DNA from 4 places in the Bradyrhizobium sp. PMVTL-01 genome. Region 4 is predicted to be linked to each of the others. Evidence: predicted binding sites of a transcription regulator. Region 4 holds the regulator's gene; each other region holds the start of a gene.
What was found. Region 4 encodes LexA, which represses DNA repair genes until DNA is damaged. Its sites were predicted from a motif close to TGTTCNNNNTGTGTTCNG; they were not measured.
Positions count from the first base shown of each region.

Region 1 (7,393 bases), 4.0 Mb from region 4:
CCAGCTCGCGCTGCGCAGCATCGTCGATGTCAACGCAACCGAACTCACGGTCGAGGATCAGGCGGCCAAGCGTTCCGGCGGGGTGAACGTGATCCGTTACGGGGTGCAGGTGCGGCAACTGACGTCACAGAAGTGATGGGGATAGAATGAACTTTGGGGATGATCGGACGGGCCTGCGCATTCGGGGGAATCGCGCAAGCACGTTCTGGACGGGGGCGATGCTGATGCTGGGGCTGCTCGCAGCCCCCGAGATGGTCAGCGCTGCTGCAGATGCACCGGTCGGCGACCAGGCACCGATGCAGATGCCGGATCTCGGCGTCTCGACGGTCGGCTCGATCGCGCCGGCGAAGACGCGTTTTCTCTCGCTTGGCGTCGGCAAATCCGTCGTCATCGACCTGCCGCGCGAGGTCAAGGACGTGCTGGTGGCCGATCCCAAGATCGCCAATGCGGTGATCCGCTCGGCCCAGCGCGCTTACATCATCGGCGGCCAGGTCGGCCAGACCAACGTCGTTTTCTTCACCGCCGACGGCCAGCAGGTCGCCGCCTACGACATCGCAGTGAAACGCGATCTCAACGGCATGCGTTCGGCGCTGCGCCAGTCGCTGCCAGGCGTGCAGATCGAAGGCGTCGGCGACAGCGTGATGCTGACCGGCTCGGTGTCGAGCCCGGTCGAGGCCCAGCAGGCCGGCGACGTCGCCGCCAAGCTCGTCGGCGGCTCGGACAAGGTCGTCAACAATATCGTCGTGCGCGGCCGCGATCAGGTGATGCTCAAGGTCGTCGTCGGCGAAGTGCGCCGCGACATCGTCAAGCAGCTCGGCGTCGATCTCAGCGCCAGCCTGAATGCCGGCACCGCGGTAGTGAATTTCAACAACTCCAACCCGTTCTCGGTCTCCGGTGGCCCGCTCGTCAGCAGCAACGGGCTCGGTGTCACCGGGCTCGCAAAAGGCGTGGCCACGGTCAACGCCACGATGCGCGCGATGGAAAGCGCCGGCGTGATGCGGACCCTGGCTGAGCCCAGCCTGACGGCGATCTCCGGCGAGTCCGCCACTTTCATTGCCGGCGGCGAATTCCCGATCCCTGCGGGCTATTCCTGCGATCCGGTCACCCATGTCTGTACCACCCAGATCACCTACAAGAAGTTCGGCATCTCCCTGAACTTCACGCCGGTCGTGCTCAGCGAGGGACGCATCAGCCTGCGCGTGATGACCGAGGTCTCGGAGCTGTCGAATCAGAACGCCATCTCCGTGACGCAGGCGGTGTCCGCGGGCCAGACCAGCTCGATCACCATCCCGTCGATCCAGACCCGCCGCGCCGAGACGACGCTGGAAATTCCCTCGGGCGGCTCGATGGCGATGGCCGGCCTGATCCAGCAGCAGACCAAGCAGGCCATCAACGGCCTGCCCGGCGTCGACCAGGTGCCGATCATCGGCGCACTGTTCCGCAGCCAGGACTTCGTCAACAACGAAACCGAGCTGATGGTGATCGTGACGCCCTATGTGGTGCGCGCGGTCGCTCAGAAGGAATTGTCGCGGCCGGACGACGGCTTCGCGCCGGCCTCGGACGCGCAGACGGCTCTGCTCGGCCGCATGAACCGCCTCTATGGCATCGCGCGGCGCGTCGACCCGGTGGACGGCACGCCCGGCGATTTCGGCTTCATCATCGACTGAGACGACCGGACGGCTTGGGGAGCGGGGCAAGAGGGGATCAAGCGATGACGAACACGACAGAGGATCGACGTCGCGGCGTAAGCATCGCGCTGGTGCTGACGGGGCTCTCCGTCATGCTCGGCGCCTGCAACACCACAGGCGAGATCGTCACCGAGACGGTGCCGACCGACTATCGCCAGCGCCACCCGATCGCGGTGCAGGAAGGCAAGAAATCGATCGTGATCTTCGTCGGCAAGGCGCGCGGCGGCCTCTCGGACGCGCAGCACTCCGACGTCGCGGGCATCGCCCGGGACTGGGTGCGCGAGGGCACCGGCTCCGTCGTCGTCGACGTGCCGGTGGACACCGCGAATTCGCGCGCGGCCGCGGCGAGCTATCAGGAAATCCGTGCCGTGCTGGCAACCGGCGGCGTGCCGTCGCGCGCCATCGTCAAGCGTCCCTATCGGCCCGAGGATCCGGGCCTGCTGCCCACCATCCGTCTCAGTTATTCCAGGATCGCCGCGGTCGCCGGCCCCTGCGGGCTATGGCCGGAGGACATCGGGCCGTCCATTCTCGACCCCGGCTACAACGAGAACCACCCGTACTTCAATCTGGGCTGCGCCAGCCAGCGCAACCTCGCGGCGATGATCGACAATCCCGCCGACCTCGAGCAGCCGCGTTCGGAAACACCGGCTTACACCGCGCGGCGCGACATTGCCTTCGACCGCTATCGCAAGGGCACCCCGATCGCCACCATCAATCCCGACGCCGAGAAGGCCAAACTCAGCGACACAGGCAAATGACAGGCTTCAACGACGACGACGAAGCGGACGGTCCGCGGCACCCCGAGGAACACATTGCACCGGTTCCTCGCATCTCCGTGCAGGCTTTTTGCGAGACCGAGCAGACGCTCAAGGCGGTGACCGCCGCGGGCGAGGATCGAAGGCTCGCCAAGGCGCATCTCACCGCCAGGGAAGGCGGCTTAGCCGCGGCAATCGAAGCCTATGAATCGATGCCGACGCCGAACGTGATCGTGATCGAATCCGACGGCACGCGCGACATCCTCGAAGGCCTCGACGATCTCGCCGGCGTCTGCGATCCCGGCACCCGCGTGGTCGTGATCGGCAATCCCGGCGATACCGCGCCCTATCGCGAGCTGGTGCGGCGCGGGGTCAACGACTATGTGGTCGGCCCGGTCGAGACGCTCGACGTGGTCCGCTCGATCTGCAGCCTGTTCTCGGCCTCCGAAGCCATCATCACCGGCCGCGTCATCGCGGTGGTCGGCGCCAAGGGCGGCGTCGGCGCGTCCACCGTGGCGCACAACGTGGCCTGGACCATCGCCCGCGACCTTTCGCTCGATTCCGTCGTGATCGATCTCGACCTTGCCTTCGGCACCGCGGGTCTTGATTACAACCAGGACCCGACGCAGGGCATCGCCAATGCGGTGCTGTCGCAGGACCGGCCCGACACCGCGCTGATGGAGCGCCTGCTCGCGAAATGCACCGATCACCTCAGCCTGCTCGCTGCGCCCGCCACCCTCGACCGCGTCTATGATTTCGGCGCCGAAGCGTTTGACGCGGTGTTCGACACGCTGCGCATGACCACGCCCTGCATCGTGCTCGACGTTCCCCATCAATGGTCCGCCTGGACCAAGCGCGCGCTGGTCAACGCCGACGATATCGTGATCGTGGCCGAACCCGATCTCGCCAACCTGCGCAACACCAAGAACATGCTGAGCGTGCTGAAGGCGGCGCGGCCGAACGATCGGCCGCCGCTGTACTGCATCAACCAGGTCGGCATGCACAAGCGTGCCGAGATCGAGGTCAAGGCCTTCGCCAAGACCATGGAGAGCCAGCCGATCGCGGTGATCCCGTTCGATTCGAAGCTGTTCTCGACCGCGGCCAATAACGGCCAGATGATTGCGGAGGTCTCCAAGAACCACCGCACCACCGAGCTGTTCCAGACCATGGCCAACCGCCTCGCCGGACGTGGCGAGGTGAAGAAGCCGAAGCGTTCGCTGCTCGGCCCGCTCCTGAAGAAGCTGAAGGGCCGCTCGGGTCGCGGATCCGCCCCGCATCGCAAGGCGTCGTAGGCGCCACAACGATGTTCTCTCCGTTCCCTCCCCCTTTTGGGAAGGGACAGGGAGGGGGGTGCCACACGGGGACTCTTCCGTCGCGCACTCGCACCCGATGCATCGTCAACAACCGGCACCTTTTCCTGGGCTACCCCTCTCCCTAGCCCTCCCCCACAAGGGGGGCGCACCTCCGTCGAGGCGCGAGGCGAGGTTCATCCCATAAGGTCTCAAGAGAGGCGGGCTACTTCTCGGCCCGCTGCTGCTGCTTCTTCGCCAACAGCTGCCGCAGCGCCGCGACCTTGGCCGCGGCCTGGTCCGGCGGCAAATCTGCCTTCACGAGGATTTCAGCCTCGGCCTCGCGGCCTTGCAATCCCAGCACCAGCGCGAGATTGGCACGGATCCGCACATCGTTCTGATTGCGCTGATAGGCGCGGCCGAGCACCTGTTCGGCCTTCGGCAGATTGTTCTGCAGCATGTAGGACAGGCCGAGATTGGACAGAACCTGCGGCTCGTCAGGCACGATCTTCAAGGCGCTCGCGTAATATTGCTGCGCTTCCTCGTTGCGGCCGAGCTGATCGAGCGCCGCGCCCTGCGCCGACAGGATCCGCCAGTCGGGATCCTCGGGCGAATGCGCGCGGCCCAGAACATCGAAAGCCTGCTGGAAATTGCCGTTGTCGGCGAGCGCGCGGCCGTAGCCGGCGAGCAGCGCCTTGTTGCTGGGATGGGCGAGCACGGCCTGCTCGAGCACCGCGACCGCCTGGGCGCGCTGGCCGCTGCCGCGCAGCGCCTTGCCGTATTCGATCGCAATGGCGGGATCGCTGGGCTTGGCGCGATAGCGCTCGCGCAGCGCGTCCATGTCCGTCCTGGTGTCGGCCTTGCCGGCCGTTGTCTCCGTCTTGCCGCCGAGCGCGCCGGTGACGTCCTCGAGGCTCGTCGTCTGACAGCCGCCGAGGGCAAGCGCGACGAGGGCGGGAAGCAGCAATCTCGCCGGGCGGAAGGCGAGGGACGAACGCTTGGGCATACTCTGATCACTCGGCAACTGATCAGAGATGCTTACCGATTAACGCTAAAGTCCCGTTAAGGACGCGCGCCTGCCCTATTGTTTGAGCATGATCTTCCCGGAAAACCGCCTCAGACTTTTCCGGATCATGCTCTAGTCGACGAATTCGGCACCGAATTCGCAGCCGATGCGCCAGCGCAGGCGGCATTGGCGGGAATAGTCCGGCGCGAAGATGATGGTGAATTGCGGCGGCACTTCCAGAAATTCCGCCACGACCTTCACACCCCCGTCCGAGATATCCGTGATCGTGCAGTCCCTGGGCAGTGAGCCCGCCCCAAAATGAATCTTGGCGAGCCGGCTGCACACCCGACGTTCGCTTCTCCGGCGATTTGCAAGCATTGAACTGTTCACCCGTTAGACCACGGCCCATCCCGCAGCCTTAGGAGTAGCGGACATTCGTTGGGATGTGCTGAGGGCAGAAGCTCGCATTCGAAGCGTAGTGTCGGGATCGCGTTCACGGCTTGTTAGGGCTTTCCCCGCCGGGGCAATGTTCCTGTATTGTTCTTGCGGAGAGCGCCCTGCTCTGCTACCTTTGATTGTGCAAGAGGGGCAGGCTGGTTCGGCATGGTTCAACGGGTTTCTACCGTCGCCTTTGAGGGAATCGAGGCCCGCGCGGTCGACGTGCAGGTGCAAGTCGCGCCGGGCCTGCCGGCCTTCTCCATCGTCGGCCTGCCGGACAAGGCGGTGTCGGAGGCGCGCGAGCGGGTGCGCTCGGCGCTGATCGCCTCAGGGCTCGCGCTGCCGGCGCGGCGGATCATCGTCAATCTGGCGCCCGCCGACGTCCCGAAGGAAGGCAGCCACTACGACCTGCCGATCGCGCTCGGGCTGATGGCGGCGATCGGCGCGATCCCGCCGGATGCTCTGGCCGGCTTCACCGTGCTCGGCGAACTCGGGCTCGACGGCTCGATCGCAGCCGTCGCCGGCGCGCTCCCCGCCGCAATCGGCGCCAATCAGCGCGAGGAGGGCTTGATCTGCCCGGCCGCCTGCGGCTCGGAGGCGGCGTGGGCGAGCCCCGACATCCAGATCATCGCCGCACAATCGCTGATCCAGATCGCCAACCATTTCAAGGGCACGCAGGTGCTGTCGCGGCCCTCGCCGAAAGTGCACGAGGCCGCCACCTCAAAGCTCGACCTGCGCGACATCAAGGGCCAGGAAAGCGCCAAGCGCGCGCTGGAGATCGCGGCCGCCGGCGGACATCACCTCCTGATGATCGGCGCGCCCGGCGCCGGCAAGTCGATGCTGGCGGCGCGTCTGCCCTCGATCCTGCCGCCGCTGTCGCCGGGCGAAATTCTGGAAGTCTCGATGATCGCCTCCGTCGCCGGCGAGATCGAGGGCGGCGCGCTGACATCGCGGCGGCCGTTCCGTTCGCCGCATCACTCCGCCAGCATGGCTGCGCTCACTGGCGGCGGCATGCGCGCAAAGCCCGGCGAGATCTCGCTCGCGCATCAGGGCGTGCTGTTCCTCGACGAATTGCCGGAGTTCGATCCGCGCGTGCTGGATTCGCTGCGCCAGCCGCTGGAGAACGGCGAGGTCTCGGTTTCCCGCGCCAATCACCGCGTCACCTACCCTGCGCGCTTCATGCTGGTGGCGGCGATGAATCCCTGCCGCTGCGGCAACGCCTTCGAGCCCGGTTACGCCTGCAAGCGCGGCCGCATCGATCGCTGCACGTCGGACTACCAGGCCCGCATCTCGGGTCCCCTGATGGACCGCATCGATCTGCGCATCGAGGTGCCGGCCGTGACCGCCGCCGACCTGATCCTGCCGCCGCCGGCGGAGGGTTCGGCCGAGGTCGCAGCGCGCGTGGCCGCGGCGCGCGACATCCAGCTCGCGCGCTACACTGAAGCGGGCCTGCCCAACATCCGCACCAACGCCGAAGCGCCCGCCTCCGTGCTGGAGGAGATCGCAAAGCCCGATGCGCAGGGTCAAAAACTGCTCCGTGACGCCGCCGAGACCATGCGGCTGTCGGCGCGCGGCTATCACCGCGTGCTGCGGGTGGCGCGCACGCTGGCCGACCTCGATCACGCCGACAAGATCGGCCGGCTGCATCTCGCCGAAGCGCTGTCCTACCGCGCACTCGCGGAGGATGTACGCCAGCTCGCCTGATCATTCCGCGCGTCAACCCGGCGGTAACGAGTTTCCTTTACGCTCTGAAAACCATAAGGCCCGACGCGTTTTCCAAAGGGCCTGGCGAGTAGAGTGTCATGTTGCGTTTCAAGATCCTGGCCTCGGTTGTTCCCCTGTTGGCGGCTGCCGTGTTTTCCCGCGGCGAGATCGGATCGGTCTCGCATCCCTGCATCGCCTTCGGGGAAACCTCCGTCGAGCTGACATCACTGTTCTGGACCGCCGGCGTCCACGTCGCTTTCACCGACGATCCGGCGCGCGCCACGGTCAGGGTCCAGATCACCGACGACGCGGACGCCGCGGACTTTGCAGTCGTGGACGACGGCCTCGGTTCCGAGACCGACTCCTGCCAGCCCAATCCGGCAAATCGCCTCGTCACCATCGCGGCGCAGCCGGTCGATGGCGGCCCGGTCATCTATCTCTCGACTGAAGGCCCCGCCGATTACCGCATCTATGTACGCTCCAGGACGTTCTCGCAGCGCGAGGCCGCAGCGC
Region 1 is NZ_CP193982.1:198,640-206,032, forward strand. Features, by position in the region: gene cpaB (Flp pilus assembly protein CpaB) at 1-136, shown strand, start outside; gene ACRQ5Q_RS00920 (type II and III secretion system protein family protein) at 147-1,667, shown strand; gene ACRQ5Q_RS00925 (CpaD family pilus assembly protein) at 1,712-2,446, shown strand; gene ACRQ5Q_RS00930 (AAA family ATPase) at 2,443-3,735, shown strand; gene ACRQ5Q_RS00935 (tetratricopeptide repeat protein) at 3,959-4,738, opposite strand; gene ACRQ5Q_RS00940 (PilZ domain-containing protein) at 4,871-5,116, opposite strand; gene ACRQ5Q_RS00945 (YifB family Mg chelatase-like AAA ATPase) at 5,342-6,880, shown strand; gene ACRQ5Q_RS00950 (hypothetical protein) at 6,979-7,393, shown strand, end outside.
Region 1: the regulator LexA is predicted to act here: its motif matches at 5,266-5,283, upstream of ACRQ5Q_RS00945 (YifB family Mg chelatase-like AAA ATPase).

Region 2 (7,393 bases), 930 kb from region 4:
GGCGCGCCTTCGGCAGCCAGCTTTCCTACGCCGAGTTAGATGCGACCACGCGCGAGGCGCTGCCGGAGGCGCTGAAGCGCACCACCGCCTTCCTCACCCATCCCGTCTTCCACGCGCATCGCTCGGAAACCGAGATGCTGCGCTATATGCGCAAGCTCAGCGATCGCGATCTCGCGCTCGACCGCGCGATGATTCCGCTCGGCTCCTGCACCATGAAGCTGAACGCGACCACCGAGATGATGCCGCTGACCTGGCCGCAGTTCGGCAGCCTGCATCCCTTCGCCCCGCGCGAGCAGGCCAGGGGCTACCACGCGCTGTTCGCGCGGCTGGAAAAATGGCTGTGCGACATCACCGGCTATGACGCGATCTCGCTGCAGCCGAATTCCGGCGCGCAAGGCGAATATGCCGGGCTGCTCGCGATCAGGGGCTATCATGCCGCGCGTGGAGAGAGCCATCGCAAGATCTGCCTGATCCCCTCCTCCGCCCACGGCACCAACCCGGCCTCGGCCGCGATGGTCGGCATGGACGTGGTTGTCGTCGCCTGCGAGAAGAACGGCGACGTCGACGTCAATGACCTCCGCGCCAAGGCGGAAAAGCATTCGAACGATCTCGCCGCGGTCATGATCACCTATCCCTCGACCCATGGCGTGTTCGAGGAGCACATCAGCGAGATCTGCGACATCGTGCACGGCCATGGCGGCCAGGTTTATCTCGACGGCGCCAATCTCAATGCGCAGGTCGGCCTAAGCAGGCCCGGCGACTACGGCGCCGATGTCAGCCACCTCAATCTGCACAAGACCTTCTGCATCCCGCATGGCGGCGGCGGCCCCGGGATGGGCCCGATCGGCGTCAAGGCGCATCTCGCCCCGTTCCTGCCGGGCCATCCCGCAGCGAATGGCGACACGCCTGTCGGGCCGGTCTCGGCCGCGCCGTTCGGGTCGGCCTCGATCCTCACCATCTCCTACATCTACATTTTGATGATGGGCGGTGAAGGATTGAAGCGCGCCACCGAGATCGCGATCCTCAACGCCAACTACATCGCAGCAAGGCTCGATGCGCATTTCCCGGTGCTCTACAAGAACGCGAAGGGCCGAGTCGCCCACGAGTGCATCGTCGACCCGCGGCCCCTGAAGACGACGAGCGGCGTCACGGTCGACGACATCGCAAAACGCCTGATCGATTACGGCTTCCACGCCCCGACCATGAGCTTCCCGGTGCCGGGCACGCTGATGATCGAGCCGACCGAATCGGAATCGAAGGCCGAGCTCGACCGGTTCTGCGATGCCATGATCGCGATCCGCAAGGAGATCGCCGAGGTCGAGGCCGGCCGCTTCAAGATCGAGGCGTCGCCCCTGCGTCACGCTCCGCACACCGTGCACGACATCGCCGATGACGACTGGAAGCGCGCCTACCCCCGCAGCGAGGGCTGCTTCCCCGATGGCGTCTCGCGTACTGACAAGTACTGGTGCCCGGTCGGCCGTGTCGACAACGTCTATGGCGACCGCAACCTGGTGTGCTCCTGCCCGCCGGTGAGCGATTACGCGGAAGCCGCGGAGTAAGACACAACGGAGGTTCCGTAGGGCGGGCAAGCGCAAGCGTGCCTACCACCTTCATCTGCGTTGAAAAAACCGTGGGCACGGCGCTTACGCGCCTTTGCCCACTGAACGCACCTCTAGGGCGCAACCAATGATCGGCTTTCGCGGTCCCATCGCCAGAGCCGTTCGTTGGTGAGTTCAGTCCCACCCCGCTAACGCTTGATCGGGTTGTGGCGCCACATGTCGTCTTCGCGCGCTAGACACCCGAGTTCGGTCAGCGTGACCTTCCACTCGCTCCTGCCGAAGTAGCGGTCCTCATCGTCGAAAGCTGGATCGCCCAACAACACTGGCGGCGCCGAATACGCCCCCAGTTCGAGCAAGGCATCGCGCGCGTCGTCATCATCGAACACGTCGCGAAGCCAACTCGCCTCGCAGACGCGCCTCGCGCCGCCCCAGCCAGTCAGGATCAGACGCTTCATCGCACCACCCGATCAACGCAACGCAAAACGAAACGGGCACCGAAGACGTCGGCAACTCAACGTCCTCAGTGCCCGCTCCTCGCGAAAAACGCTTCGCGTCAAGGCTTACTCTTCCGCCGGCTCCTCGCCGTCGGCATCGCGTTCGGGGGCGCCGGCGAGAATCTGCTCGGCGATCAGGCCGGAGTTCTGGCGGATCGCGGTCTCGATCTTGGCAGTGATGTCGGGGTTGGCCTTCAAAAACGCTTTCGAGTTCTCGCGGCCCTGGCCGAGGCGCTGGCTGTCATAGGAGAACCAGGCGCCGGATTTCTCGACGATGCCGGCCTTGACGCCGAGATCGAGGATCTCACCCATCTTGGAGACGCCCTCGCCGTACATGATGTCGAACTCGACCTGCTTGAAGGGCGGCGCCAGCTTGTTCTTGACCACCTTGACGCGCGTGGTGTTGCCGACCACTTCGTCGCGCTCCTTGATCGCGCCGATGCGGCGGATGTCGAGGCGGACGGAGGCGTAGAATTTCAGCGCGTTGCCGCCGGTGGTGGTCTCGGGCGAGCCGTACATCACGCCGATCTTCATGCGGATCTGGTTGATGAAGATCACCATGGTGTTGGACTTGTTGATCGAGGCCGTCAGCTTGCGCAGCGCCTGGCTCATCAGACGGGCCTGCAGACCCGGCAGCGACTCGCCCATCTCACCCTCGAGCTCGGCCTTCGGCACCAGCGCCGCAACCGAATCAACCACCATCACGTCGACCGCCCCGGAGCGCACCAGGGTGTCGCAGATCTCCAACGCCTGCTCGCCCGTGTCGGGCTGCGAGATCAGGAGTTCGTCGATGTTGACGCCGAGCTTGCGGGCATAGACCGGGTCGAGCGCGTGCTCGGCGTCGATGAAGGCGCAGATGCCGCCCTTCTTCTGGGCTTCGGCCACCGTGTGCAGCGCCAGCGTGGTCTTGCCCGAGGATTCCGGCCCGTAGATCTCGACGATGCGCCCCTTGGGAAGGCCGCCGATGCCAAGCGCGATATCGAGCCCGAGCGAGCCCGAGGACACCGCCTCGATGTCCATGGAGCGGTCGTTCTTGCCCAGCTTCATCACCGAGCCCTTGCCGAATTGGCGCTCGATCTGGGAGAGCGCGGCGGCCAGAGCTTTACTCTTGTCCATGGAAGATCCTTCGACGATACGCAGGGCAGTTGCGGACATTGGGTCGTGCTCCTTATGGCGAGGATTCGCTAGGGGGACAAACGATTGAGAGGCGGGCCGGCGATAAAAACAATGTACTCCATTTGTTCTAGGTTCGCAATATGTTCTTTTGGGAATTGGGCGCCTGCCCGGATTTGAGCCCTGGTGTCCCAGTTCGTTCTGAGCACTGTCCTAATTTGCAGGACCGTTGACTTGGCTCAACTCGCGCCAGTCGTCTGGCGAGACCGTGAGCCATGGTCGAGACTGCGAAACAGAGCGAGGTGGAAGAGCCCAAGCCGTCCCGGCTGGAGGAGGCGCGGCGGATCATTGAGGAGTACGCCGCTGACCTCCGAGCGCTTCTCAAGATGCTTCGGCGCAAGATGAACTAGGCCAGCGCGGAGGAACGCTCCGTGGCGTCCGAGATTATCCGGCAATGCCGCGGTATTATTTTGACTTGCGAGAGGGCCATCACGTCGCCCCCGATGAAGAGGGGCTCGACCTTCCCGACATGGAAGCCGTTCAGAACGAAGCCGCTCGCGCACTGTCAGATCTGGCAAGAGACACCATTCGAGCGACCGCCGCGTTTGGAGTGGCGCGCAATCTCTCGATTGAGGTCCGCGACGACCAAGGCACCGTGATGCAGGCCCGGTTCCGGTTCGATATCAAGCGACTACAGTAAGGTCGATGCTGTCCGCATTGAGCAACCAGTGTCCCAAGTTGAATCCCGCGGTGTCCGAATTCGCTAGCAACCATTGGTTAATAGGTGCATTGTTCCGGTATCACCGGCCAAGGCTTTGCCGTAGGGTCGGTGGCTGAGAGACCGATAGCGCTCCCGCCTGCATAGCGAAGGGAGCGCCGTCATGGCCAAAGATCCCCCTATCCGCCGCGTGCGAGATTTGGCTGCCGAGATCGCGCAGCAGAACGACGAGCTCCGCCGCTTGACGGCGGAAGCGGCCGAAGCACTCAAGCTGCCAAGGCCAGACACCTTCCTCGGGCGCAAGACTCATGAGCCGTTCCCGGAGCAAGACCCGATGGAACGCGTGGACATTCAGAACCTCATCCACGGCGAGTTGCAGCCGCCCAAGCAGTAAGGCGGCAGCCCTTTTCCCGCTGGATGAGGGCAAGTAAAATATCGCCCGTCCTTGGCTGACCGGAGGCGGCGCATGGGAACGGGCGACTTGGAATGGCTTGCAGAACAGACCAATGCGAAGCTGGACCGTCTGCGAGCCGGCGCTGAGCGCGAAAGGGAGATGATCCGTCGATCTTTCGAGCTGATCGCCGAGGCCGAGGAACTACTCAGCGTGCCGCCCCCTAAAGTCTGGCGTCCCGAACGAAGCAAGGAGTAAGCCGGCCTCATGTGTGGATGGCCCCCGGCTTGCAAGAATTTTTTGCGTGATGAGCAGTGGTCGCTTGCAATCATGTGTCCGGCCTTTCTTCGCGGTCGTACATAACCGCTCTGGCCTTGATGGATTCCGCGGATCGAGGCCTTATCAGTTGGCCGGGTTCGAACGCCACTGAGGCGGTCAGGTTTCTCTCGATCCGTCGGGTGACCGACTGTGCCATCACGTGTTTTCACTCTCGCAAGCTGGCGGTACGCCCCTTAGAGGTCAGGCCGCCAATGTCGCATTTCGGCAGGTTTCCTGTCTGCTCAGTTGGCGGCCTCTTTCATTCTGCACGAGCCCCTTCTCGTAACAGCTTGTCGTGGGTTGACTGCAATCGGCCCAACTAGCACGGCCCGAGCAAAGGCTCGATAGCCCTTTGATTGATGCCAGCCTGTCCGGATCTGATCACAGGTGTCCCAGTTTGCTCTGAGGGTGTCCCAACTCTCGGGGGCGTCCTCGAGAAGCTTCGCAGCCTCCTTGATCCAACAACCCCGCCTAAAGAACCGAACTGCCTGGTCTTGCGCCGGCGATGCCCGTAACGGTGTTGTGCCGGCGATCGCATTGCTGATGGGCAGCGTCACACACCTGTGGCATGGCCGTTGCACATTGAGTTCAACTGAGATTTCAGCGCTCAGTTAGAGAATAAAGTGCTGCCGGGACGCTTATTTCGAGCCCGGCCGCGCTTTCTCAATCCCCCGTCATAAATCCGTAATTCTGGGGCACCCCTCCTGCTATTCCCGATCTTGGATAGGGATCAGCGACTGAGCGACGGGGAGCGTGAGTGGTGACGGAACCGACCCAGCTCGGCATGGCGCCGAAAGATCGCCTGTTGGACGCAGCCCGCAAAGAGTTGATCGCGTTCGAACGGCGGGAAATGGAGTTCCGCAAGAAGGACCGCGAAGAGCGTGCAGCGGAGCTTCGCCTTCCCTTGGATAGGATCGAGATCCACTGAGGCGACGCCGGCGGTCGTCCCTTCCGTTGATGGCATGAGACAATCGCACGGCGGCCTACTGTGCATGGGGTTGTTTTGCAGCTTTTGCAGGACCTGGGGTCCCGTGGCGGCCTCCGTCTGCGCGCGGGGGTCCTTGCTGGCCCGGACCGGCCGCGGCCTGCCTGCGTACTACAGCAGCACAAGCAATGCGATGCCGATGACCAACACCACGAAGCCAGCCGCTGTCGCGGCGGCAAATGACCGCTCTACGTTATCCATGATGCCACCCCGTTGCCGGCGTGCCACGTTCCCCCATGGCAGCACCGGACCCCGTGGAATCTTGCCTGCGGCTGTGGCTTGAGTGGTGCGATCGGGTGGCCAAATTGGGACTGGTGCGGGGCCAGTCTGCGGCCTCAGCACTTCTGTCGCTGCCGCGGTCAGAGGTCTGTAAGCCAACGCGCCTGGTGTCGATGAGCCCGGTGGACCAACAGCGGGCCTCCATACCAGTCGACGACCCCGCTCTCACCGAGCGGGGTTTTCTGTTTGCGAGCCCGTGCGCGGTGAGCCGGTGCGGATCCTGATTGCGAGCCTGTCAGGTTGCCGTAAGCTCAGCCGGTTAAGGTCTTTCCGCTTATGGTGTTGCAGCCCAGCACCTCAGCCTCCAATAACCTCTGCCCGCTTGGCTCTCCCCGAGCGGGTTTTTTTCATGCGCCGCGCTTCTCCCGCGTCAGCCGCAGCGAGAAGGCACGGATCGCGGGCGCCGCCAGCAGCACCATGGGCAGCATCGCGGCCCATGCGATCAGCCACGACACCATCCAGTGCCGAACGAACAGCATCGCGCCATCGGCGGGAAAGCTGGCGATTCCCGCCGCGATCAGCGAGGTCAATCCGGACTGGATGGCGCCGAAGACGGAATGACTGTAACGGCGGGGAATACCGAGCATGACGCGCCTTGTGCTTGCCGTCATGCGGCCCAGCAAGGCACGTGCCGCGTCGCACACAAAGAGCCGAGCTTTTTGCAACCGGAGACTGATCTGGATCAAGACTCTCCTGCAGCACCAGGATTAGACTGGCTCCGTGGTTCTCCGGCCATGAACAAAGTTCCTGGCCGCGCGGTGACGTGCGCGCTTTCGATATTTCCAGCATGTTTTCAGTGATCGGGGGTGAATCGTGGGAGGTGACCATGAATCACAGGGGTGTTGAGTTCACCGTCGCCAAGACTGCAATTCCCGGAGTCTGGCAGTGGCAGTTTCGCATCGGGGAGCAGGTCAAGTCCGGCAAGACCGAGACCAAGATCGACCTGTTGGCGATCAGGCGGGTGCAGCTGCGCATCGATCGGGAGCTGAAGGCCATCGGGCGCATGTCCTCCGTAGACGCCCGGAATTGATCTGCCGCGGGTTTGGGATTGCACTCCCCGCCCGTGGCCTTGGGAGGCGGGGCCTTCACGCGCGACCGGTGCCAGCCATGCCGCTCTATTTCTTCCGAATCCGCAACGGCCGCTATTCCGGCTGTGCGGACCAGGCGACGGAATTTTCCGATCGCGATTCCGCCTGGAAGGAGATGACCAGCGTCTGCGCCGACATGGCCGCCGGGATCGCCCGCAAGCTGCAGGAAAATTCCGAGTGGCACATGGAGCTCTTGGACGAGGCCAAGGAGCCGGTGTTCCGTATCCGCATCGTCGCCGAGACGCTGGACCAGACGTAGGGCGCGCGCCCCGTCAATCGGCGCTGGGCAGCCGCCGCATGGTGAATTCGATCTCGCCGCCGGGCAGTTCGCGCCAAGTCTCGACCGCGCTCATATAGCCGGCCTTGGGGTAACGGGCGAAGAAGGCCTCTGCCCTCGCCCGCGCCGCCGCACGCGGCAGCGTAAAGGTCTCGCGCAGATAGCCGTCAC
Region 2 is NZ_CP193982.1:3,305,221-3,312,613, reverse strand. Features, by position in the region: gene gcvP (aminomethyl-transferring glycine dehydrogenase) at 1-1,559, shown strand, start outside; gene ACRQ5Q_RS15635 (hypothetical protein) at 1,748-2,014, opposite strand; gene recA (recombinase RecA) at 2,120-3,208, opposite strand; gene ACRQ5Q_RS15625 (hypothetical protein) at 3,442-3,576, shown strand; gene ACRQ5Q_RS15620 (DUF6894 family protein) at 3,621-3,866, shown strand; gene ACRQ5Q_RS15615 (hypothetical protein) at 4,048-4,278, shown strand; gene ACRQ5Q_RS15610 (hypothetical protein) at 4,351-4,533, shown strand; gene ACRQ5Q_RS15605 (hypothetical protein) at 5,351-5,521, shown strand; gene ACRQ5Q_RS15600 (DUF2798 domain-containing protein) at 6,205-6,444, opposite strand; gene ACRQ5Q_RS15595 (hypothetical protein) at 6,684-6,887, shown strand; gene ACRQ5Q_RS15590 (DUF6894 family protein) at 6,965-7,204, shown strand; gene ACRQ5Q_RS15585 (hypothetical protein) at 7,218-7,393, opposite strand, start outside.
Region 2: the regulator LexA is predicted to act here: its motif matches at 3,300-3,317, upstream of recA (recombinase RecA).

Region 3 (7,393 bases), 110 kb from region 4:
TCCTCCGGCAGCGGCATGATGGTGGTGATGCGCTCGCCCTGCTCCAGCGGCAGAATATTGATCATGGCCTTGCCGCGCGCGTTCGGCGCGGCCATGGGCAGCCGCCAGACCTTTTCCTTGTAGACCTGGCCGCGCGAGGAGAAGAACAGCACCGGCGTGTGCGTGGAGGCCACGAACAGGCGGCTGACGAAATCCTCGTCGCGGGTCTGCATGCCGGAGCGGCCCTTGCCGCCGCGGCGCTGCGCCCGGTAGGCCGACAGCGGCACGCGCTTGACGTAGCCGGCGTGCGAGACGGTGACGACCATGTCCTCGCGCTGGATCAGGTCCTCGTCCTCGACCTCGCCTTCCTGCTCCATGATCACGGTGCGGCGAGGTGTCGCGAACTCCGCCTTCACCTCGGCAAGCTCGGTCTTGATGATGTCGAGGATACGGGCGCGCGAGCGCAGGATATCGAGATAGTCGCCGATCTCGCCGGCGAGCTTTCCGAGCTCTTCGCCGATCTCGTCGCGGCCCAGCGCGGTGAGACGGGCGAGGCGCAGCTCCAGGATCGCCCTCGCCTGCTCCAGCGACAGGCGGATGGTGCCATCCTCGTTGATGCGATGGCGGGGATCGTCGATCAGCGTGATGATGTCCTCGACGTCGCGCGCAGGCCAGTCGCGCGTCATCAGGGTCTCGCGCGCGGCAGCCGGCGTCGGCGAGTGCCGGATCACCTTGATGATCTCGTCGATATTGGCGACCGCGATGGCCAGGCCGACCTGCTCATGCGCGCGCTCGCGCGCCTTGCGCAGCTTGTACTTGGTCCGGCGGGTGACGACCTGCTCGCGGAAGCCGACGAAGATCGTCAGCATGTCCTTGAGATTCATGGTCTGCGGACGGCCGGAATCGAGCGCGACGGCGTTGACGCCGAAGCTCGTCTGCAGCGGCGTGAACTTGTATAGCTGATTCAGCACGACGTCGGGCACCGCATCGCGCTTGAGCTCGACGACGACGCGATAGCCCTCGCGGTCGGACTCGTCGCGCAGGTCGGAGATGCCCTCGATCTTCTTTTCCTTGTAGAGCTCGGCGATGCGCTCGACCATCGTCGCCTTGTTCACCTGATACGGGATCTCGGTGATGACGATCGCCTCACGCTCTTTCCGGATCGTCTCGAAGGTGACCTTGCCGCGCATCACGATCGAGCCGCGGCCGAGATGGTAGGCGCTGCGGATGCCCTGGCGTCCGAGAATGATGCCGCCGGTCGGGAAATCCGGGCCCGGGATGATGTTGATGAGCTCGTCGATGGTCAGGGACGGATTGTCGATCAGCGCGACGCAGGCGTCGATCACCTCGCCGAGATTGTGCGGCGGGATGTTGGTGGCCATGCCGACCGCGATGCCGCCGGCGCCGTTGACCAGCAGGTTCGGGAACCGCGCGGGCAGAACCACCGGCTCCTTCTCGGAGCCGTCGTAATTGTCCTGGAAGTCGACCGTGTCGTCGTCGATGTCCTCGAGTAGCTTCAGCGCGATCTTGGTCAGGCGGGACTCGGTGTAGCGCATCGCCGCCGGCGGATCGCCGTCGACCGAGCCGAAATTGCCCTGCCCGTCGATCAGCGGCGCGCGCATCGAGAAGTCCTGCGCCATGCGCACCAATGCGTCGTAGATCGCCTGGTCGCCATGCGGGTGGTACTTGCCCATGACCTCGCCGACGGCACCGGCGGACTTCTTGTGCTTCTTGTCCGGGGTGTCGCCGCGATTGTTCATCGCGAACAGGATGCGGCGGTGCACCGGCTTCAACCCGTCGCGCGCATCGGGTAGCGCACGCGCCACGATCACGCTCATGGCGTAATCGAGATAGGACTTCTTCATCTCCTCGTAGATGGAAACGGGGCGAATGTCCGAGGGATGCGCCGGCTGGTCGCCGGGCCTGTTGTCGTCGTCAGCCAAGGGGGAATCCGGTGAGTTTTTGTCTGCGAATCATATAGCGCATCGCACCCCTGATAACCACCCTTGTCGGTGCTTCGGGAAGCCTTTTTCCGACAGTTTTTCCAGTGACTTACGCCCTACCCGGCACCGCCCGGCACGAGACCGGAACAAGCGCTGCGAAACCGGCTCTCACGCCCCGAAAATCACCCGGTGCATGACGCGCCCGGGCATCAGCGTGAACAGGCCCGCCACCACCAGCGCACCGGCGAAGATGAAGGTCATCATCCGCCGGTGATCGGCGACGCGATGGGTGTGCGCCCGCCACACCGCCAGCGGCAGAACCACCAGGGTGAAGATCGACAACAGATGGATCGGGCTGAACGGCCCGATGAGGCGGATCTGGTGGATCCAGAACGACGAGGCGGCCACGACCAGCATCAGGACCACCCAGATCCAGCCGATCGAACGGTGCGGCAGCGTACCCTTGGGGGCGGAGAACTGGACGAGGCCGAGCACGAAGGCGGCCATGGCGGCAAAGGCGTGCAGCGGGATTGCAGGCGCGGCCTCAAGCAGCGGCGCAAGGCTCATGCGGGGCTCCCCCTCACAGGTTGAGCGCAACCTATGTGAACAGGATTAACATGAAGTCAATACGGTTCACATCGCGCCTCGCCAACGACTTGAGGCAGCGCGTGAGGCGAACTCGGAAAACCGAGCCGTGCGGGTCAATTGGTAAGAAGTCCCGCCGCTTCACGCGAGCAGGCAACATCCGGCAGCAACTGCTCACCTGCCTCAGAACGGGATATCGTCGTCCATGTCGCTGTTGCGGCCGCCGCCCGCGGCAACAGGACGGCGCGGCGCGCTGCTCACCGGACCGGAGGAGCCGAAATCACCGCCCGGCTCGTCGCCGAAGCTACCGCCTCCGCCGCCACCACCGCGGCCATCGAGCATGGTCAACGTCGAGTTGAAACCCTGCAGCACGACCTCGGTCGAATACTTTTCGACACCGCTCTGGTCGGTCCATTTGCGGGTCTGGAGCGCGCCCTCGATGTACACCTTCGCGCCCTTCTTCAGATACTGCTCGGCGACCTTGCAGAGCCCCTCATTGAAGATCACGACGCGATGCCACTCGGTCTTTTCCTTGCGCTCGCCGCTGTTCTTGTCGCGCCACGTCTCCGAGGTCGCGATGCTCAAATTCGCGATCGGCCGCCCGTCCTGCGTGCGGCGGATTTCAGGATCCTTGCCGAGATTTCCAACCAGAATGACCTTGTTGACGCTTCCCGCCATCGCCGCTCTCCACTCCAAATGCTGAATTCGTAAGACTGCATGCGCAGGACCGCACCGCGCCCCGCGGTTCTCTGCAATCTGTTTGACCCGACCCTATACGCTTGCGCGGACCGATCAGCCCATCAGCGCTCGGGTTATCCCCACATATAGCATCGCCTGCCGACTTGTTCGAGATTTGTTCTTTTCGGGTGGATGCGGAATATTGGACCCGGACGGTGCCTGAATGCCTCTAAAATGGCCCGCAGCCGTATGGAACTTTTTCGGGTTCCCTAAAGCAGCGAAAACCGCTTAACATTCATCCAGTTACATCCACGCACTTGCCTTGAGACTGTTGCATTTCGGAGACGGACTCCGCCTCCCGATTGAGCTAGGGTTGCTTCGGAATGAGTTCATACGGGCGTCGCGCCTGATCGGCCGCTTGGGGGACCCTCAAGAAGCGGACCTTACCCGGGGAGACTGCAATGAATAAGATTTTAATTGGTACAATCGGTGCTGTGGCGTTGGGCCTGTCTGCTCCTGCGAGCGCGGCGGATCTGGCGGCGCGTCCTTACACCAAGGCTCCGCCGCCGGTGGTCGCGACCATCTACGACTGGAGCGGCTTCTACATCGGCATCAACGGGGGCTGGGGCTCCAGTCGCAATTGCTGGGACTTCGTGACTCCAGTGACCGGCACGCTGTTCAACGACGGCTGCCATGACGCAACGGGCGGCACGATCGGTGGTCAGGTCGGCTATCGCTGGCAATCGGCCAATTGGGTGTTTGGCGTGGAAGGCCAGGGCAACTGGGCTGATTTCAGCGGACGCAACATCAGCCCGACCGCGCCAGCTCAGCAGAACCGTACGCGGGTCGATGCCTTCGGCTTGATTACCGGTCAGATCGGCTATGCCTGGAATAACGTTTTGCTCTACGTCAAGGGCGGCGCTGCCGTCGTGGACGACAGATACGACCTCATCGTCGCGCCGGGCTTTGTGGGTGCTGGCACGACCTTCGGTTCGACCAGCGGAACACGCTGGGGCGGAACGGTCGGCGCGGGCATCGAATTTGGCTTCGCTCCGAACTGGTCGGTGGGCTTCGAGTACGATCACATCTTCCTCGGCACCCGCAACGTCGACTTCACCGCGGGCGGATTCTTCATTCAAACCGAACGCGTCCGTCAGGACGTCGATCTCGCCCTCGTCCGCTTGAACTACCGTTGGGGCGGCCCGGCGATCGCCAGGTACTGATCGCCAGCAAGTCTCGTCTGACGAAAGGCCGGCCTCGCGCCGGCCTTTTTGCTGTCTGCGAGCGAACAGGACGATCCGTCAGCGATTATGACGTTTTGCCCCTGTTGTGGCTTTTTGGGTACACAACTTGCGGCTTCGTTCGTGTAAGCACCACGCCAGTTGGACCACAGCGTCCGATGCCCTTCCGTTCACGGAAGGCAAGAAGAGAAACTGGGACTGGGATTTAAGTTGAAAATGAAGAAGGTTTTGTTGGCTTCGGCCTGTTTGTTCGCTCTGGCTGCCCCCGCGTCGGCGGCTGATCTCGCGGCCCGCCCGTACACCAAGGCTCCGGTGGCTGTGGCTTCGGTCTACAACTGGACCGGGTTTTACATCGGCGCCAACGCCGGTGGCGGCTCCAGCCACAATTGCTGGGATACGACCGCTGTTGTCGGCGTGGCCGTCCCGGTCACAGCTGAAGGTTGCCACGATGCGACCGGCGCAATCGTCGGCGGCCAGATCGGCTATCGCTGGCAGTCCGCCAGCTGGGTGTTCGGCCTCGAGGCACAGGGCGATTGGGCAGACCTGAAGGGCTCGAACACCAGTTCGCCCGCCGCCTTGTTCCCGCTGGTGAACAACACCAAGATCGATGCTATTGGCCTCTTCACCGGTCAGGTGGGCTACGCCTGGAACAACGTGCTCTGGTACGTGAAGGGCGGCGCGGCCGTCACCCACAACAAGTTCAGCGGCACTCTGGCCGGCGTCACGTTCGACACCGCCAACGAAACCCGTTGGGGCGGCACCGTCGGCACCGGCATCGAGTTCGGCTTCGCTCCGAACTGGTCGGTCGGAGTCGAATACAACCACCTGTTCATGGGCAAGCACACCGATACCTTCACCTTCCTCGGCGTGAACACCCGCAGCGACAGCATCAAGCAGGACGTGGACATGGCCACGGTACGCTTGAATTACACCTTCGGCGGCCCGATCGTCGCGAAGTACTAAGCTTCGTCTCCGACGCTCTTGCGTTTCGAAAGGCCGGCCCCGCGCCGGCCTTTTTGTTTGGCGGCACGCCCCAGCGCAGTTCCGCACGCCCTGCTGCTGCCAGATGCCGCCAGCACGCCAACATTCCGTTGACGATTCGCAACTCCCTCTGGAAATCCGCCTCCGTTCTTCCTACGTTCGCTGCCATACCCATCGGCGCCGATCCCGGTTCCGGGCGCAGCGCGCCTTTTTTATTGGCGCGATCGCGCACCTTTGGGCTTCCTTGAGGGCAACTCGGATGGATGAAGTGATCAAGGCGAAGCGCCAACAACAGAACGCGGGCTCGAGCCTGCGCGCAATTGCGATCCGCGGCGCGCGCGAGCACAACCTCAAGAACATCGACGTCGAGATCCCCCGTGACAAGCTGGTGGTGTTCACCGGCCTCTCCGGCTCCGGCAAGTCCTCGCTCGCCTTCGACACCATCTATGCCGAGGGCCAGCGCCGCTACGTCGAATCGCTGTCGGCCTATGCACGCCAGTTCCTGGAGATGATGCAGAAGCCCGACGTCGACCAGATCGATGGCCTGTCGCCGGCGATCTCGATCGAGCAGAAGACGACCTCGAAGAACCCGCGCTCGACCGTCGGCACCGTCACCGAGATCTACGACTACATGCGCCTCCTGTGGGCGCGCGTCGGCGTTCCCTATTCGCCGGCCACCGGCCTGCCGATCGAGAGCCAGACCGTCTCGCAGATGGTCGATCGCGTGCTGGCGCTGCCCGAGGGCACGCGCCTCTATCTGCTCGCCCCCGTCGTCCGCGGGCGCAAGGGCGAGTACCGGAAAGAGCTCGCCGAATGGCTCAAGAAGGGCTTCCAGCGCGTCAAGATTGACGGCACCTTCCACGAGCTGGCGGAAGCCCCGACGCTCGACAAGAAATTCCCGCACGACATCGACGTCGTGGTCGACCGCATCGTGGTGCGTCCCGACATCGGCCAGCGCCTCGCCGAGAGTTTTGAGACCGCGCTGAAGCTCGCCGACGGCCTCGCCGTCATCGAGTTCGCCGACGCGCCGGCGGCCGCAGCGACGGAGGAGAAAAAGAAGACCGCAAAGATCCACGACAAGAGCGGGCCCGAGCGCATCCTGTTCTCGGAAAAGTTCGCCTGCCCCGTCTCCGGCTTCACCATCCCGGAGATCGAGCCGCGGCTGTTCTCGTTCAACAACCCCTACGGCGCCTGCCCCGCCTGCGGCGGACTCGGCGTCGAGCAGCACGTCGACGAGGACCTCGTCATCCCCGACAAGGAGCTGTCCCTGCGCAAGGGCGCGATCGCGCCCTGGGCCAAGTCCTCCTCGCCCTATTACGAGCAGACGCTGACCGCGCTCGGCAAGCACTACAAGTTCACGCTCGACACCAAGTGGAAGGACCTCGCCAAGAAGACCAAGGACGCGATCCTCTACGGCTCCGGGGAGGACGAGATCAAGTTCTCCTACCAGGACGGCGTGCGCTCCTACGACACCAAGAAGCCGTTCGAGGGCGTCATCACCAACATCAACCGCCGCTATCGCGAAACCGAAAGCGAATGGGCCCGCGAGGAACTGGCGAAGTATTTCCACGACGTGCCCTGCGAGGGCTGCAAGGGTTTTCGGCTCAAGCCCGAGGCGCTCTGCGTCAAGGTCGGGGCTAAGCATATCGGCGAGATCTCGGAGCTGTCGGTCAAGAAGGCCGGCGAGTGGTTCGAGACCGTGCCGGAGGCGCTGAACAAGCAGCAGAACGAGATCGCCGGCCGCATCCTGAAAGAAATCCGCGAGCGCCTGACCTTCCTGCTCGACGTCGGCCTCAACTATCTCACCCTCTCCCGCTCCTCCGGCACGCTGTCCGGCGGCGAGAGCCAGCGCATCCGCCTGGCCTCGCAGATCGGCTCGGGCCTGACGGGCGTGCTCTACGTGCTGGACGAGCCCTCGATCGGCCTGCACCAGCGCGACAACGCCCGCCTGCTCGACACTCTCAAGAGGCTGCGCGACCTCGGCAA
Region 3 is NZ_CP193982.1:4,346,113-4,353,505, reverse strand. Features, by position in the region: gene gyrA (DNA gyrase subunit A) at 1-1,922, opposite strand, end outside; gene ACRQ5Q_RS20980 (DUF2306 domain-containing protein) at 2,091-2,489, opposite strand; gene ACRQ5Q_RS20975 (single-stranded DNA-binding protein) at 2,691-3,185, opposite strand; gene ACRQ5Q_RS20970 (outer membrane protein) at 3,647-4,408, shown strand; gene ACRQ5Q_RS20965 (outer membrane protein) at 4,643-5,389, shown strand; gene uvrA (excinuclease ABC subunit UvrA) at 5,667-7,393, shown strand, end outside.
Region 3: the regulator LexA is predicted to act here: its motif matches at 3,351-3,368, upstream of ACRQ5Q_RS20975 (single-stranded DNA-binding protein).

Region 4 (7,393 bases):
ACTTTTGGCAACGTTCCGAAACCGCCACTGCACGAATGGCGGAAGCGGTCGGCCCGCGCTTCGCAGCTATGCGATTTTAGGATGGTTTTGCAGAGGCGGACGGGTTAGGCGATGACACAAGGCTTCAAATTCTCGGGAGGACAACAATGAACGAAGCGCCCCGCATCCGGCCGGAACGGAACGTCGAACTCGGCGCCAGCAACGAGCCGTTCCAGAATCTGCACGAATTCATCCGGAAGGCGCGCGCCAACCTCAACCAGAACGCCTGGGACTATATCATCGGCGCCGCCGAGACCGAGACCACGATGCGCCGCAACCGGATGGCGCTGGACGAGATCGCCTTCCGCCCGCGCGTGCTGCGCGACGTTCGCAAGGTCGATGGAAGCGTCGAGCAGTTCGGCCGCAAGATGCGCCTGCCGGTGGTGCTGGCCCCGGTCGGCGCGCTCGAGATTTTCGACCCGGATGGGGCCGCGAGCGTCGCGCGTGCCGCCGGCACTTTCGGTGCGGCGCACATGCTGAGCTCGGTGTCCGAGCCCGGCCTGGAGAAGACCGCCGAGGCTGCCCCCGAGGCGCTGCGTCTCTACCAGCTCTATGTGCGCGGCGACGACGCTTTCGTCGCTGATGTCGTCAGCCGCGCCGAGAAGAACGGCTACGCCGCCTTCTGCCTGACTGTGGACACCGCCCATTACAGCCGTCGCGAACGTGACATCGCCAAGCGCTACGTTCGCGAAAGCCGCCTGCGCGCCACCGGCGGCGACTACCAGAAGGGCCTGGAGTGGCGGACCGTGAAGATGATCAAGGACAAGTTCAAGATCCCTCTGATCCTGAAGGGCATCGCCACCGCCGAGGATGCACAGATCGCGCTCGATCACGGCGTCGAGTGGATCTACGTCTCCAACCATGGCGGCCGCCAGCTCGATCACGGCCGCGGCGCCATGCATGTCCTGCCCGAGATCGTCGACGTCGTGAAAGGCCGCGCCAGGATCATGGTCGATGGCGGCTTCTGCCGCGGCACCGACATCGTCAAGGCGCTTGCGGCAGGCGCCGACCTCGTCGGCATCGGCCGGCTGCAATGCTGGGCCCTGGCGGCGGCCGGGGAAGCAGGCGTGGCGCGGATGCTGGAGCTGCTGGAAGACGAAGTGCTGCGCTGCCTCGGCCTTTTGGGCGCTACTTCGTTCGCCGAGGTCGGCAAGTCCTGCCTGCATCCGGCCACCGCGACCAACGCGCCGAGCGTGTTCAGCGCGTTCCCGCTGTTCGACCACGATCCCTATCGATACTGAGGAAAGGATGCAGTTGACCGCGCTCTCTCCCGGCAGCGCCGACGCACTTCTGTTCGATCTCGGGCGCGTGGTGCTCGATATCGATTTCTCCAGGGCGATCGCCTGCTGGGCGGGCCATGCCGGCTGTAAGCCCGAAGCCATTGTCGCGCGGTATGTGCGCGACAGCGAAGCCTACCGGCTGCACGAGGTCGGCAAGATCAGCGACGAGGACTACTTCGCCTCGCTGCGCTCATCGCTCGGGATCGCGATTTCCGACGCGCAGTTCCTGGAAGGCTGGAACGCGATCTTCGCCGGCGAAATGCCAGACATCGCGGAGCTTTTGCCGCGCGCGGCCAGGCAGATGCCGCTCTACGCCTTCTCCAACACCAACCGGCCGCATGTCGACCATTTCTCGAAGGAATATGCCGGCCTGCTCGGCCATTTCCGCGAGCTCTACCTGTCGTCCAGCATCGGCCTGCGCAAACCGGACGCGGAGGCTTTCGACCATGTCGTGGCGGCAATGGGCGTACCGGCGCACCGCATCGTCTTCTTCGATGATCTCGCAGAAAACATCCGGGGGGCGCGGGCGCGTGGATTGACCACGGTGCACGTGACCTCGCCCCGTGACGTCGGCGACGCGCTGAGGCAGCTGGGGATTTGAGCGGATCAGCCTTCCGGCAAGGCGTTCCGCGGAACTTTTTGCTAAAAATGCGGAACCAAATCACTTTGTGCATTTTTGTACAAAGTTCCGGGAACGGAATGCGCCCCTTCGGACTCTTGAGTCCGTTGGGACTTCTACATTGGAATTGGACTGATCGACGTGCTGGGCAAATCCTACCTCACCAAGCAAGCCTCTCTCCTGCTCGAGTTCGCAAGAACCACCTCGGACTCCGACCTCTCCGCCAAGCTGATCAGCAAGGCTGCCGACCTGAAATCTCGGGCCGATCCGCTGGCCGACAAGGATCAGGGTCCCAAAGCGCCGGACGTCAGTCCCGACGCGCCGGCAGTGAGTTGACCGATGCTGGCCGTGGCGCTCGTTCTTCTTGTGCTTGCCATGGCCGTCCTCGTGCCGGTCTGTCTCGCCTTCCGGATCATGCCGCGGCGAATTTGACGTCTATCCTCACGACAGAGCGGATGGCGCAGGTTGAATCCTCTTGCGTCTCCAGTGTTTTGCCTCTGGGCCCGCACTCGGCTAGAACTCTGGCCGCCGATTTGCCGAACGTGCCCAGCAGGAGTTTTCAGCCGTGGCCTTGATGCCGGTTTCTGACGCGCTTGCCGCGGTGCTTGCCGGCGCGGAGCCGTTGCTTGAGGAGACGATCTCGCTCGATCAGGCCTACCATCGCGTGCTCGCCCGCGACGTCGCGGCGCGGCGCACGCAGCCGCCGGAGGCGATGTCGGCCATGGACGGCTATGCCGTGCGAGCGGCCGACGCGGCGACGATCGATTCTGAGCTGACGGTGATAGGCGAGGTCGCGGCCGGGCGGCCGTTTGCAGGCTTGGTTGGCGCCGGCGAAGCGGTCCGCATTTTCACAGGCGGCGTCGTTCCGGCCGGAGCGGACGCGGTCGTGATCCAGGAGGATACCGTCGCGGACGGCAAGCGCATCACGATCAAGGAAGCAGCAATTCCCGGACGGCACATCCGGCGCGCCGGGATCGACTTTGCCGAGGGCGACGTGCTGTTGTGCAAGGGAACCCGGCTCACCGAGCGCGATCTCGCACTCGCCGCCGGGATGAATCACCCGCATTTGCCCGTCCAGCGCCGTCCGAAGGTCGCCATCCTCGCCACCGGAGACGAACTGGTGATACCGGGCGTAGCGCCCGGGCCCGGCCAGATCGTCTACTCCAACGGTTATGCCCTGCACGCGCTCGCCCGCCAGGAGGGCGCCGATACCATCGACCTCGGTGTGGCCGCCGATACGCTGGAGGCCACCACCGCCGGGATCCGCGAGGCACGCCAGAGCGGCGCCGACATCCTGATCACGACCGGGGGCGCCTCGGTCGGCGACCATGATCTGGTCCAGCAGGCTCTCAAGGCCGAGGGGATCGCGATGTCGTTCTGGAAGATCGCGATGCGGCCGGGCAAGCCGATGATGCACGGCCGGTTAGGGGCGATGCGCGTCATCGGCCTGCCCGGCAATCCCGTGTCATCCTACGTCTGCGCTTTCCTGTTCATGGTGCCGTTGATTCGCGCGCTGTCGGGCCGCACCATGATTCACCATCGCCGCGAGCGCGCCGTGCTCGGCCGCGACCTCAATGCCAACGACCAGCGCGAGGATTATCTCCGCGCGCGCCTGGAGCGGCGCGACGACGGCACGCTGATCGCCCTTCCCGTCGATCACCAGGATTCTTCACTGCTTGCAAATCTCGCTGCGGCACAGGCACTTCTCGTACGCGCGCCGTTCGCGCCCAAGGCCGAAGCCGGCTCGGTCTGCGAGGTGCTGCTGCTGCCCGCCTGAGCGCTGTCATCTCACGCGGTCCGCGAACTTTGTCGCGTTCACAGTAAATTAAGCAGTTGCGGAACATGTATCGAACATATAGTGTCCGTTCATGATTTGTTTCGAGCATGCAGCGGCTTATCGCTGAACTGAGCGTCTCGGAATCGAACGACATCAACCGGGGGATTTTGGTCGAGATGTTAACGCGCAAACAATACGAGCTCCTGCGGTTCATCAGCGAGCGATTGAAGGAAAGCGGCGTGCCACCTTCCTTCGACGAGATGAAGGACGCGCTCGACCTGCGCTCGAAATCGGGCATCCATCGCCTGATCACCGCGCTCGAGGAGCGCGGCTTCATCCGCCGCCTGCCCAACCGCGCCCGCGCGATCGAGGTCATCAAGCTGCCCGAGCTCCAAGCGGCCGCCGGCAACCGCCGCGGCTTCACGCCGAGCGTCATCGAGGGCAATCTCGGCAAGGTGCGCACGACCTCCAGCCCGCCCGCGGACGAAGGTGAGCGTCCTGTCGCCGTGCCCGTCATGGGCCGCATCGCGGCTGGTACGCCGATCGAGGCGCTGCAGACCCGCAGCCACACCATCAGCGTACCGCCTGACATGCTCGGCTCCGGCGAGCATTATGCGCTCGAGGTGCGGGGCGATTCGATGGTGGAAGCCGGTATCCTCGACGGCGACATGGCGCTGATCCAGCGCAACGAGAGCGCCGACACCGGCGACATCGTGGTGGCGCTGATCGACGACGAGGAAGCCACGCTGAAGCGCTTCCGCCGCCGTGGCGCCTCGATCGCGCTCGAGCCAGCCAACGCCGCCTATGAGGTCCGCATCCTGCCGCCCAACCGGGTGAAGATTCAGGGCAAGCTGATCGGCTTGTACCGGAAGTACTGATTTGACCTCGCGATCGTTCGACACGCGCTTGAGCGCTTGTCCGCTCCGGCTGGATAGTCTTTCAGGTTCTGCTCAGATTATCCGGCCACCTGCCCCGCGTTAGATCCTCCGCACGCCGCGCAAAGCACACATCGCTTTACGGGCCTGTCGAAAACCGGGGAGACAACCATGCGCAAGATCGTCTTGAGCACTGTCACGATGGCGCTGATCGCAACGTCAGTGTCACCGGCCGCCGCCGCACGATCGCATCATGTCCGCAAGACGACGCCGGCGACGCGCGAGCAATTCCGCAACGCACGCGACGCCGTTGCACTGCCGTCGCAACCCGCTTGGCCGTATTCGGGCTGGTCGGCCCCTGCTGGCCGTTGACGAAGAAGCACGCCCAATGCACGGGAGCGGGCTTTGTTCCTCATGCATCTGAAAAAGATATTGTGATGGCATCCTGCGGACCCAAGCCGCAGATTTGCCCACAACCCAGCAGACCGTTGTATGCTTCCACTCTGATAGAGGCCTGCGCCTCGACAGGAGGCGCGGGTCGCTATCTTACGAATGAGGAGCACCCCGATGTGTGACTACAGCCTGCACGCCGTCGCGACGCGTCCTGCCGAAGTCGGCGAGACGATCGTCACGACAACCTTCCGCGGCACCTCGACGCGCGGCTTCGCCTCCGAAGCCGACATGTCGGTTGCGGTATGCCTGCTGCCGGGAACGGAGCTCGCCTTCGCCGACAACGTCCGTTACGACAATCGCTGGATCTGGACGCGTACCATCAACTCGCGCGTCGGCAAGTTCGGCAAGATCGATCCGCACATTCCGGATCGCCATCACGATGCGATCGAATTCCCCGACGGGAAATACGTGCTGGTGACTCAGCTCGTCGAAGGCCAGCGCGCAACCGTACTGCAATTGCCGGTGACCCAGCCACTCGGCGAGCGCGAGCACAAGCCGCAGACCAGCGCAGACAGGCCGACGGTCACGCGCCTGCCGATCGGCTGACCTAGCTGCCTCCGGCTCGCAGGTCGGGGCCATGATTGAAATCGCCATCGCCGGCCGTGGCCGGCGAGATGGTGTGGTTTGTATCTTCGCAAATACCTTCGCCGGAGCACCTGCCGCAGCTCTTCGTCGCACGAAGTTTGCGCTGCCTTGCCTGAATTTTGAACGTCCGGTCCGCAAGCAAATGGCCGATGCTGCCAAAAAGGCTCGAGGCGGACGTTCGATGAAGACCTTCATTCGCGTCGTTGAACTCTGGGTGCCCGACCGGACGCGTATGCGGTGCGCTTCGGTCGTGACGACGGGCTTCCCGGCAAGGCCTGGGCTTCCGGCCACCCCGTGATCCTCACCAAATTCGCCAATTCCCATTTCAGGCGGACCGACCAGGCGCTGGCGGCGGGCCTGACCTGCGGCGTGGCGGTGCCGGTGTTTTCAGGCGAATTCCTGCAAGCCGTGATGGTGCTGTTCTGCGGCGATGACGACGCGCATGTCGGCGCGATCGAGCTCTGGCACAACGATCCCGAGACCTCCCACGAGATGGGACTGGTCGACGGCTACTACGGCACCGCCGACATGTTCGAGTTCAACTCGCGCCACACCAGGTTTCCGCGCGGCTTCGGCCTGCCCGGACGCACCTGGAAAGCCGGCCTGCCACTGATCATCAAGAACCTGCACAACGCCAAGAGCTTTCTGCGCTGGAAAGACGCCGCACAGGTTGGCATCAATCTCGGCGTCGGCGTGCCCTACCGGACCGACGCCGACCAGACCTGGGTGCTGACCCTCCTCTCCGCGCAGGCGACGCCGATCGCACGGCGCTTCGAGATCTGGGTGCCGGACGAGACCCGCTCAGCGCTGGTCTTCCGCGCCGGCGATTGCAGCGCCCAGACCGACCTTGCCGCGCTCTATGCGGACAAATCCATCGCCAGAGGTGACGGCAGCATCGGCGGCGCCTGGGCCACCGGCATGCCCGCCCTCAACGATGATCTCGCGCACGACAATTCGATCGCGGCCATTGAAGCCCGCGCGTCCGGGCTGAGCCAGATGGTGGCCTTGCCGGTGATCGGGACAGCCCGGCTCGACGCCGTGCTGGCCTGGTATCTGTAGCCCGCCCCCTCAATCCTCGGCCTGCATGTCTGCCTCGGACGGCGTCGCATCCCGGTTACCGGGCGCCGCCGCTGGCGGCGCAAGGCTCGCGCCGAAATCGCCCTCGCCCGCGATGGCCGGCGCCCACGGGCGGTCTGTGCCTCCAGTCTTCACCGCCTGGACCGCAAAGCCGTCGCCCCGCCGCGTCAGCGCCAGTGCGCCCTGCGCGGCGAGGCGCCGACGGTCGACCACCATCGCCGCGCAATCCGGCGCAGCCGGCCGGGCCGTCACCACCAGCGCGGCGCGGCTGCAATCGTCCGCCAGCGCATCGATGCGCAAGGCCAGCGCGACGAGGCGACCATCGGCAAGCGGCGTCACGCAGCCGGCCTCGTCGCACGACACGCCATCGGCGAGCGAGGCACTGCCCGCATCGCGTGCATCAGCGTCGGCAGCCAGCCACTCCTTCAGCAAAAAGCTATCCTTGCTCGCCCGGATCATGTGCAGGTGTCCGTCCCGGCCCCGCACCGCGATGCTTTGGCCGTCCCCGGCAATCAGGATATCCGGCGGCCGCACCGACAGGCCCCAGAGGATTGCAGCCAGCAGCACGACCCCGCCCGACCAGCGCAACGGCGTGCGCAAGAGGCCCATGACAATGATGCCGAGACTGGCCACGATCAGCGGCGCGATGCCGAACGCCGGGATGCGCCCGACCGCGCCCGGCAGGGCC
Region 4 is NZ_CP193982.1:4,233,306-4,240,698, reverse strand. Features, by position in the region: gene ACRQ5Q_RS20435 (alpha-hydroxy acid oxidase) at 147-1,280, shown strand; gene ACRQ5Q_RS20430 (HAD family hydrolase) at 1,288-1,920, shown strand; gene ACRQ5Q_RS20425 (hypothetical protein) at 2,080-2,274, shown strand; gene ACRQ5Q_RS20420 (molybdopterin molybdotransferase MoeA) at 2,504-3,715, shown strand; gene lexA (transcriptional repressor LexA) at 3,892-4,593, shown strand; gene ACRQ5Q_RS20410 (hypothetical protein) at 4,762-4,962, shown strand; gene ACRQ5Q_RS20405 (hypothetical protein) at 5,158-5,589, shown strand; gene ACRQ5Q_RS20400 (hypothetical protein) at 5,621-5,926, shown strand; gene ACRQ5Q_RS20395 (GAF domain-containing protein) at 5,866-6,687, shown strand; gene ACRQ5Q_RS20390 (ComEC/Rec2 family competence protein) at 6,697-7,393, opposite strand, start outside.